2 regions of the Actinomadura sp. 9N407 genome follow, and region 2 is predicted to be linked to the other one. Evidence: riboswitches for the same ligand, from Rfam matches in the RefSeq annotation. Region 2 holds a riboswitch; the other holds the start of a gene.
The links. Region 2 has a riboswitch for cyclic di-AMP ahead of ACH34Q_RS22165 (hypothetical protein). Riboswitches for the same ligand answer to the same signal wherever they lie in the genome.
Positions count from the first base shown of each region.

Region 1: it holds a riboswitch for cyclic di-AMP, as region 2 does, so the genes downstream of both, ACH34Q_RS26040 (CHAP domain-containing protein) here and ACH34Q_RS22165 (hypothetical protein) in region 2, are expected to answer to the same signal.

Region 1 is NZ_JBIRAW010000017.1:156,634-161,711, forward strand. Features, by position in the region: gene ACH34Q_RS26020 (SDR family oxidoreductase) at 1-730, opposite strand, end outside; gene ACH34Q_RS26025 (nitroreductase family protein) at 727-1,413, opposite strand; gene ACH34Q_RS26030 (TetR/AcrR family transcriptional regulator) at 1,682-2,326, shown strand; gene ACH34Q_RS26035 (hypothetical protein) at 2,465-2,761, opposite strand; cyclic di-AMP (ydaO/yuaA leader) riboswitch at 3,068-3,225, shown strand; gene ACH34Q_RS26040 (CHAP domain-containing protein) at 3,236-4,096, shown strand; gene ACH34Q_RS26045 (CDP-glycerol glycerophosphotransferase family protein) at 4,317-5,078, shown strand, end outside.
Region 2 is NZ_JBIRAW010000013.1:152,627-157,704, forward strand. Features, by position in the region: gene ACH34Q_RS22150 (TRM11 family SAM-dependent methyltransferase) at 1-525, opposite strand, end outside; gene ACH34Q_RS22155 (hypothetical protein) at 532-1,599, opposite strand; gene ACH34Q_RS22160 (hypothetical protein) at 1,812-2,870, shown strand; cyclic di-AMP (ydaO/yuaA leader) riboswitch at 3,323-3,483, shown strand; gene ACH34Q_RS22165 (hypothetical protein) at 3,491-4,144, shown strand; gene ACH34Q_RS22170 (SGNH/GDSL hydrolase family protein) at 4,244-5,078, opposite strand, start outside.

The DNA.
Region 1 (5,078 bases), on a different contig from region 2:
GGCCGCCGTCGACGTTCACGACCTGGCCGGTGATCCAGGACGACTCGGGCCCGGCCAGGAAGCGGGCGGCCTCGGCGATGTCCTCGGGCTCGCCGACCCGGTCCAGCGGCATGCAGGCCAGGTAGTCGTCCAGGACCGGTCCCGGGTCGGTGATCCCGGCGACCAGCTCGGTCCGCACCAGGCCCGGCCGGATCCCGTTCACCCGGATCCCGGCCCCGCCCAGCTCGTCGGCGCCCAGCTGGACCAGGTGGTCCACCGCCGCCTTGGAGACGCCGTACGCGCCGAACCAGCGGTGCGTGTTGGACGAGGCGATCGAGGAGATCGCCACGAACGCGCCGCCGCCCGTACGGGCCATCAGGCGCGCGGAGTGCTTAAGCACGAGCATGGTGCCGGTGGCGTTGAGCTCCAGGGTGTCGCGCCAGGCGGCGGTGTCGAGCTGGGGGATGGGCCCGACCGAGGTGGTACCGCCCGCGCAGTGGATCACGGCCCGCAGCGGGGAGGTCGCGGCGGTGGCGCGGACGGCGGCCGCCACCTGGTCCTCGTCCACGACGTCGGCCACCACGTACCGGCAGCCGAGTTCCTTGGCCGCGGCCTGGAGCCGTTCGGCGGTACGGCCGCAGATCATCACGTCCGCGCCGTCGGCCGCGAGCCGCCGCGCGCAGGCCAGGCCGATGCCGCTGCCGCCTCCGGTGACCAGGGCGGACGTGCCGTCGAGGCGCGATGACGTCATGTCGGGCTCCTGAGCGATTCGGGGGTCCAGAGCGGCTCGGGGGTCTCGAAGCCGGCCGGGGCGCCCCAGGCGTTCCGGTGGCTGACCTCGTGGGCGGGACGGCGGGCGGCCACGCCCCACCGGCCGGTCGGGTAGCCGAACGAGACGCAGCACGCCATCGACCAGCCCTCGTCCTTGGGGACGCCGAGGATCTCGTTGGTCTCGTCCGGGTGGAAGAAGCTCAGCACGGAGGTGATCGAGCTGCCGACGCCCTCGGCGCGGGCGGCGAGCTGGGCGCTCCAGATCGCCGGGAAGATCGAGCCGCCGTTCGGGTCGAACCGCGTGTATCCGAACAGGAACAGCGGGACCTCCTCGAAGTGGTCGGCGAGCCACTGCGCGGACTTCACGACGCGGAGCATCTGGGCGCTGTCGGGGTCCTCGGGATCGGCGTTGGCGGCGTCGATCCGCTCCTTGTAGACGGTCTTCCACAGCTTGTCCATGGCGTCCCGGTAGAGCGGCCCGATCCGGCCCTTCAGGCCGGGATCGTCGACCAGCAGGAACCGCCAGCTCTGGCTGTTGCCGCCGCTGGGCGCCCGTACGGCGGCGTCCAGCATCCTGCGCTGGACCTCCACCGGGACCGGATCCGGCCGGACCCGCCGCATCGCGCGGGTGGTGTAGAGGGCCTCGTGCAACTCCATCGGCATCCGTGCTCCCGTTTCGTGGTCCCCGTCCGGTACCTGGAGACCCGTGTCTAAACTAGCGTCGCAACCAAGCAAGCGATAGGGCGAATCCCGGCCGCGTCCGTTGCATCCTCGCCCGCCGGGCGGTGGCCGGACAAGGCCGCCGCGGGCCCTGGAATCGGGCGGCCCTGGAACGCGTGCGAGGCCCGTTCCGCCGGTACCGGGGGCGCGATGGGAACGGATGTACGAGAGGATGGCCGCGGTCACACGTTCGGTCACCGAAGGAGGCGCGTTGAGCGGCGATGTGCGGTTCACCGTCACGCGGACCCTCAGCAAGGAACAGCAGGCCCGTCGCGAGCGGCTGATCGAGGCCGCCCGGATGCTGGCGCTTGAGGGCGGCTATCCGGCCGTGACCATGCACGATGTGGCCGATCGCGCCGGTGTGGCGCGGGCCACCGTCTACCGCTACTTCGCGACCAAGGACCATCTGCTCACCGAGGTGGCCGCCAGCTGGGCGCAGCGGGTGACCGCCGACATCGACGCGCTCGCGGTCGGCGACACCCCGGTCGAGCGGCTCACCGCCCTGCTGGAGCGGATCGTCCGGGCCGGGGCGGAGCAGATCCCGCTGGCCTCGGCGATCGTCCAGGCGGTGACCTCGGACGACTCCAGCGTCGAGGACGACCGCACGGTGCTGTTCCTGTTCCTGCGCGACCGGCTGGCCGCCGCGATCGGCGACCCCGTCCCCGAGCGGGACCAGGTGGAGATCGTTCTCGGCCATGTGCTGCTGGCGGCCCTGGTCAGCCTGACCTCACTGAGCACGCCGGTCGACGAGGTCGCCGCGATGGTCCGCGATGCCGGACGGCTCGTCCTGGCAGGCGCCATCGCGGGACAGAACGCCGAGGCTGGAGCGGGCGCAGGGGCCGGAGCGGGCGCGTAGGCAAAGCCGGCGCCGTAAGCGAAGCCGGGGCCGTAGGTGAAGGCAGACCGGGGTGTAGGCAGAGGTAAAGGGCCTCTGCGGTGTGAGGTGTGTCTCGCGGCCGTTCGTGACCCTGGCTTGGTGTGGCCTTTGTCTCGGCTAGTTCGACGCTGACCGTGCCGTTCGGGCCGTGCTCCGCGGTTCGTTCCGCTTCTCGCCCGGCGTCTCGCGCTGCTTCTCGCCCTGGGTTCCGGCGCTTTCCTCAGTGCCCGGCCGGCGCTGCCGTTCCGCCGGCCTGCGGACGGGCAGCGGGGCCCCGGAGGCCCGCACGGGCAGCCTTTCCGCGAGGGAGCGGGCGAGCATCAGCCCCCCGGCCACGGCGAGGGCGAGGCAGACCACGCCCAGCCCCGCGAGTCCCAGCAGAGTGATCGCCAACAACCCGAAATCCGACCCCATCGATCCGTCTCCTCCCCGGGCGCCACTGGGGCGCGGTGCGGTTCCGCGTCCGGATCATGCCCAGATGTCGGGAAGAGATGCGAGGTGTGGGTGGTTTTGAACCTAGGGCCGGGTGCTTTGCCCCGGATTTGCCACAAGTAAGAAGTTTGATACCTTCTGACCACCTCCGCGATGCACCCCATGCGTCGCTCATCGGGAGGGCGGACCGAGCCGGACGGCCGGATCCCGCCACCCGAGGTCGTGTGTGCGGTCCATGAACCCGCACGACCGTCATCCATCTGATCGCAGTGCCGGTGGCGCTTCATGGCCGCCGGACCGCCGAGTCCGTTCCGCACCGCACAGCGGTGCCAGGAGCCGGGGACCCAACCAACCTGGGGTGAATCGGCGCACGTCCGCGTGTGCCGTAGGGCGACTTCCATGCCCGAATCCGACAGCTAACCCGGTAGGCGGCCATGGAAGAAAAGAGACTCTGACTTGTCGTTCCGCAACTCTCCCGCTCTCGCCGCTCTCCGCGTCCGTACGAGCGAACTGACCTCCCAGACCTTCGCCCTCCGCGGGCGCGCCGCCGCCGGTGTGATCGGTGGCGCCACGATGGGCGTGCTGGCCCTCGGCTCGGCCATGGGCGCGGTGGCCTCCACCACCCCGACCGCCGACCAGGTGCAGACCGTCGCCGGCGTGGCCGGTGTCGGCAAGGGCGGCCACGCCGCCGTCGACCAGCTGACCGACAAGGCCGGTAAGGCCGGCAAGACCGAGTCGACCTCGCAGAAGGCCACCGGCACCGTGGCCGGCGAGGCCGGCGACGCCCAGGAGGACGCCGGTTCGGCCAAGGACGCCAACGCCGGCGCCAAGGCCGCCACCGCCCAGGAAGTGATCGGCCTGGCCAAGAAGCAGGTCGGCATCTCCGAGGGCAAGGGCGGCCAGACCAAGTTCCACGACTGGTACGTGGGCACCGACAACGCCAAGCTGACGGCCCAGCGTGACGGCGGCAACGTGTCCGCCTACAACGGCGCCCAGTGGTGCAACATGTTCGTGTCCTGGGTCGGCGCTCAGACCGGTGTCAAGGGCATGGGCTGGGACGCCTACACCGTCCAGCACGCCATGTGGTTCAAGAAGACCGGCCGCTGGGGCCAGGAGCCCAAGCCCGGCGCCGTGGTGTTCTTCGCCTGGAACGGCGGCGGCATCTCGTCCATCAACCACGTCGGCCTGGTCGTCAAGGACAACGGCGACGGCACCATCGACACGGTCGAGGGCAACACCGGCAACGCCGTGAAGGAGAAGACCCGCAAGGTGTCGCAGGTGGCCGGCTACGGCTACCCCGACTACCGCGGGAAGTGATCCCGCGCGGGTGATGAACCCGTGCTGACGGACCCGAGCCGAGGGCGCCCGGCCACCATGATCATGGTGGCCGGGCGCCCTCGGCGTTTCCCCATGTTCTGGGGCATAACGGAGATCACCCCCGAACATTGACGTCCGCTTGATCCCAGATCGACCCGGCAATGGGCCTGGCTGGAAATGCCTACCCCGGAACGGTCGAAAGCGGGCGAAGGGGGATGGGATGCGGGTCCGGCCCGACGTCAGCGTCGTCGTGATCGCCTACAACGACGCCGGGCGGCTGCCGCGCGCCGTCCGCTCGGTGCTGGCCCAGTCGCTGCGCAGCGTCGAGGTGGTGATCGTCGACGATGCCAGCACCGACGGCACCGGCGAGGTCGCCGACCGGTTCGCCGCCGCGCATCCCGGCCGGGTCCGGGCCGTCCACCTCCCGGAGAACTCCGGCGGCTGCGGCCGGCCCCGCAACGTCGGGATCGAGCACGCCCGCGGGGCCCGGGTGATGTTCCTCGACAGCGACGACGTCCTGGACCGGCACGCCTGCCTGACCATGGTGGCCGCCGCCGAGGAGACCGGCGCCGATCTCGTCTCCGGCCTGTGCGTACGGTCACATCTGGGCCCGCACGCCAGGGAGACGCTCTGGTACCCCCGGCTCTACCGGCGCCGGGCCGTGCACGACTCCGTCCTCGATCACCCCGACCTGCTGTACGACACGCTCTCGACCAACAAGTGCTACCGCCGCGACTTCCTGGTCGCCGGCGGCCTCCGCTTCGTCGAGGGCCTGCACTACGAGGACCTGCTGTTCTCGGCCGAGGCGTACCTCGCGGCGGGCCGGATCGCGGTCGTCCCGCACCGGGTCTACACCTGGTACGTGGAGCCGCACGCCGACCGGCCCTCGATCTCCAACCGCCGCCGCGAGCTGGGCAACCTGGCCGACCGGCTGGAGATCCACCGCCGGATCGACCGGGTCTTCCGCTCGCACGGGGCGACC
Region 2 (5,078 bases):
GAAGCCACTGCTCAGGCGCAGATTCTCGGCGGCGACCACCAGGTACCCGCCGGGCCGTACAACGCGCCGCAACGCGGCGAACACGCGGTCCACTTCCGACAGATATTCCGCATAGTCGAGCCGCGTGTACAACTGTCCGTCAGTGCTGGAGTCCGCTTCCATTCCGCCCCCGAAATACGGCAGGTTGGTCAGGCACAGGTCGGCCGTTCCGTCCCGCAACGGGGGAGTGCGCGAATCCGCGCACACCATCACCTGCGGTGTCGCCTGCGGGCACCGCGCCAACCGCCGCCGGGCGGCCGCCACCCGCGCTTCGGAGATCTCCAATCCGACACCGCGCCTGCCTTCGGCCGCGCACGCGACGAGCGTGGTGCCCCAGCCCGCGAACGGATCCAGCACCACATCGCCGGGCTGTGAAAGTTCGGTGACCAGGGGCCGCATCTGCGCGACCCAGCCCTGGTCCGGGGCGGTCTCAGCGCCGGTGAACCCGGCCTCCTCGGCGGCCAGATATCGCCAGCTCCGTGTCATCGCGATTCACCGCGCTCCCGTACGGAGCAGCACGGCGGTCTCGGGATCCCAGTCGGCGCAGAGGTTCCCGTTCGCGTGGTAGATCAGCTTGTAGACGACATCGGAGTGATGGGCGTCCTTCATCACCGCGTAGTCGGAGGTCTCGAACGTGACCTCCACGGTGTTCCGCCACCGCAGCACCACGTTCCGGTAGTAGTAACCGGCGGTGCCCCGCGACGGCGTGAACTCGCCGACCGGGTCGGCTCCGACCGGCCACACCGCGTCAACGAGGTGTTCGATCGGAACGCGGTCCCGTTCGATCGTGCGGTAGGTGGTGTTGGGGCGGTACTCGTCGGCGGGCAGCCGCGACAGTTCGCGGAACACGACATCGGTCACTCCGAGCGTCCGGTGCGCCCAGTCGAGATAGCCGTGAACGGCCGCCGCATCGGCGATCCCGGCCTTCTGGATGACGCACACCAGACGGACGTGCATCGCCGAGGACGCCTCTTTGACCGTTTCCTCGAAGACGTTCTGATCGGCGACGGCCTGGCCGCGGCGGAATCGCATGATCGCGCCATTGGGCCCTGCTTCGAAGTGGTGGCGCGAGACTTCGATCCGGTCGAGCCCGAAGTCGCGGAGCAACGGGATCAGGCGCGCCCCGTGCGTCTCTCTGGAAAGCCCCGCCGTGTTGCTGTACAGCACCCTCTCGGTCAGTATCCCGCCCGCGTGCGCATGGTCGGTGAGCGCGGCGACCGTGGCCTCGAGCCAGTCCGGATCGTCGGTCGCCTCCAAACCCGACAGGGAGACGCCCAGGGGGAGGCCGCGCAGGTCGGCCAGTGCGGTGCGCAACCCATCGTGATAGTCCGAAGCGGGCCGCAGCGAGGCCGAGAGCCGGGAGGCGTCGACATGGCGCAGGGTCTCCGAGCAGAACACGCACCGTGCCGAACACGGTCGAGCCGACGCGAAGGGGGTGAACGTGACGGGCTGCGCGACGGCCCGGTCCATCCCGCCGATGCGCTGCACCACGTGCCTCTCGGGCACCGACCGGTGTTCCACCGGCACACCGGGAAACCGCGCCCCGAGATCGCTGAACATTCCTGGATCATAGGCGCCGTGGCTATGAGCAGCGGAGTCGGTGGATCGAGGCGCGATCTCGCGACCTCGAACCGGGACACCCCGCTCGCCGCCTCAGGGGCGTGCCGATGTCAGGTGAGCGTAGGCGGCGGCCACAAGCGGACACGGGATCGGTCCTGATTTTCCCAGTGAACACTGGCGTTCTTATGGCACTCGTTCGGATGATGTTCGCCATGAGGTCACTCCCCGCCCGGCTGGCCGCCGCGGCCATCGCGTTCATCGCCCTGGCCCCCGTGTCCGCCGTGCACGCCGCGCCCCCGCCCGCCACGCTGAAGGACGTCCCGCTGCCGTTCCTGTGGCCCAGGGCGTGGACCGGCAGCGTCGCCGCCGTCTCCGACACCGAGGCATGGGTCGCTGGAGGCCAGGGATACATCGGCGACAACACCGGCAACCCGGTGGTGCGCCGCCGGATGGGGTCGCAGTGGAAGGAGTATCCGCTCAGGGGCTGGTCCGGCAACGGCGGCATCTCAAAGGTCGTCGCGTACGGCACCGAGGTCTGGGTGTGGGGCCTTCAAGATGGGGAGCGCCTCTACCTGGCGCGGTTCGACGGCACCGCGTTCCAGCCCGTCGCCCCGCCGCCCGACGGCATCCTCGACTACGACACCCGCCTGTGGGCTAATCCGGCCGGGGTGTGGATCCAGATCCAGGTACCGGGCCCTGGCAACACGGTCCTGCCCGCGCTGTTCCGGCGGGTCGGCGACGCCTGGGTGGCGGACCCCGTCGCCGGCCGGTTGTGGCACGGGGTCGGGGACCTGCAGGGGCGCAGCGCCACCGATGCCTGGACCGGAGGTTGCCGCTCCAACCCCGACACCGGAAGCAGCGAATCGGTGGCCCTCGGTTGGAACGGCTCCAGCTGGACGGTGCTGCCCCCGCTCCCCACCGCCACGTGCGTCACCAGCGTCGCGCCCGCCGAGGGCGGCACGGTCTGGGCGCTCGCCTGGGACACCCTGTACCGCTGGAACGGAACGACGTGGACCGCGGCCCCCGCCGGCACCCTGGACGGCCACGGCGTGAAGGTGAGACTGGACAAGGACGGCAACCCGCTCGTGGCCGTCATCCGACCGAGGCAGTACGGTCGCGCGCCGCTGCTGCGGTACGCGGGCGGCGGCTGGCAGACGTTCACCACCCCGGTCGAGACATGGACCCACGACGTCTCCGTCGCGCCGAGTGGACGGATCTGGCTGGCGGGGAGTACGCGGATCGATTCGCCCCTGTTGCTCTCCTCTCCCTGACGGCCCGTCCGCGTACACGTGCAGGCGCTCGCGTCGTCTCTGGAGTCCACCGGCACCTCCGGCACCTGATGGCGCGGTCTTGACCTGCGGCGATATTGATTTTGTACGAGTTTGCCTTCTATCGACGTTCGGAGTAGCTTGTCGGCCACCAAAGCGCCCGCCAGGCGCTTTGGTCCTATATGCCCCAAGAGGCGCGATGACCTCACCTGACACCGTCGGGTGAGACGGGGGCGCGACCCACGCGTCACCCCGCATCCTTCCTGCCGCGCCCGGTCTCTCCGAGACCCGATCGTCAGGCCTTCCCATGCGCACGCCACGGCGTGCGGGGCCCGAGCGCGCCGGCAACCGCTCTCAGAGCACGCGGCCCTCGCATGGCCGCACAACCCCATCAGCGCCGCTCTTTCGCGCACGGGACACCAGAGTCCCGTGGACGGGCCCAGTGCCCAACGATCGCAGCGGCAACGCCGAGTCCGCCGTCAAGGCGGAGCCGGGGACCCACGACGTGCCGGACTCCGAACGTCCGCACAGGGGTGAGTCGGCCTGTTCCAGGCCGTAGGGCGACTTCCACGTCCGAACCCGTCAGCTAACCCGGCAGGCGTCTTGGAAGCCAAGGAGTCCCCTTGAAAGGCAAGCACAGCAAGAACCGCGTGAACCCCAAGGCCGTCGGCGCACTGGCCGGCCTCGCCTTGGCCGGCGTGGTGGCGACGACCGCCCACGCTTCGGTCCAGTCCTCGGAGCCGGGCAGTGCGGACCGGGCCGCCGCCGCATCGACGCTCTCCGCGAAGGAGTCCGCGAAGAAGCCGGACTCCACGAAGTCGGACACCGGGAAGTCGGACACCGGGAGGGAGGCGGACGGTGCGCGCGACGACCGCTCCGACGTGATCACCCGGGCCAAGACCTGGGATCCGCACACCGACCGGAGGGTCCCCTACAGCCAGACCGACTACCACGACGGCTACCGGACCGACTGCTCCGGCTACGTGGCGATGGCGCTCGACCTGCCCAAGCCCGGCCCGAACACCGTGGGCCTGACGGCGTCGCGGTACACCGAGCGCATCAAGATGTCCGAACTGAAGAAGGGTGACCTCGTCATGGACGCCGAGGGCACCAACACGACCCGGCATGTCGTCATCTTCGAGAAATGGGCCGACGAGGACCGCACGTCCTACTGGGCCTACGAACAGCGCGGCAGGTACGGCACCGACCACCGGACGCGCGACTACGGACTGTCGTCCGGTAGCGAGTACACGGCGTACCGGCCGAAGAAGCTGTGAGGAGACGGTGACAGAGCGCCTGGCCGGGACGTCCCGGCCAGGCGTTTCGCTGTGCAGGCCGGAGCGTCGTCGCGTGCTCCGGCCCGTCGTCGCGGCCGTTCACCTGACGTCGGCGGGGAGGACCTTCAAAAAGGCCCCGGCGATCTGCCGGTAGCCCGCCGGGGTCGCATGGCCGTCGTTGTCGCTGCACTGGGACGTCCATGTGCAGATCCGGGCCACGGCCAGGGGAACGGTGCCGTACGGAGGCACCGTCACCTTCGTGGTCAGGTCGTGGCCGGCGAAGGCGCCGTTGACGTCGGCGACCCTGAACCCGCCGGCGAGGTAGACGGCGTGCTCGTAAGTGTTGAAGACGTCGACGACCGGTATCGAGGCGAGCGCGGCCGCTTTTCCGCCGGGGTTCGCCACCCAGGACGCCAGGCCGGGGTTGTAGTAGTTCATCGCGGCGTAGACCGGGGTGCCGCCCCCGGCCAGCCGCACCCGCGCGGTGATCTGCGGCAGGTTGGCGATCATGGAGCCGATGCCTTCCAGCGCGCAGCCCGCGTCGATGCCACCGCCGGGCAGGCAGGTGTTGGTGTCATTGGCTCCGATGTTCAAGGTGACGTACCGGACCCGGCCGGCGTGCGACTTCAGGAAGGACTCGGCGGCGGCCAGTTGGGAGCCGGCCGCGTACCGGCAGATGCCCCCTTTGAGCATCGTCGTGGTGGTCTCCCCACCACAGCCGAGTTTCACCAGTTTCAGCCGGGGCTGGCGTGCCGTCAGTGCGGCATGCAGGCGGTCCGTGTAGCCCTGGTCGGTTTCGCCTAGTCCGAACTGCGCGCCCACGGACAACGAGTCGCCGAGCGCGAGGTAGTACTCCGGGGTGGTCGCCGCGGCGGCCGGACCCGTCAAGCTCGTCGCCACCATCGCGGTGACCACTGTGGCCATCGTCTTGAAC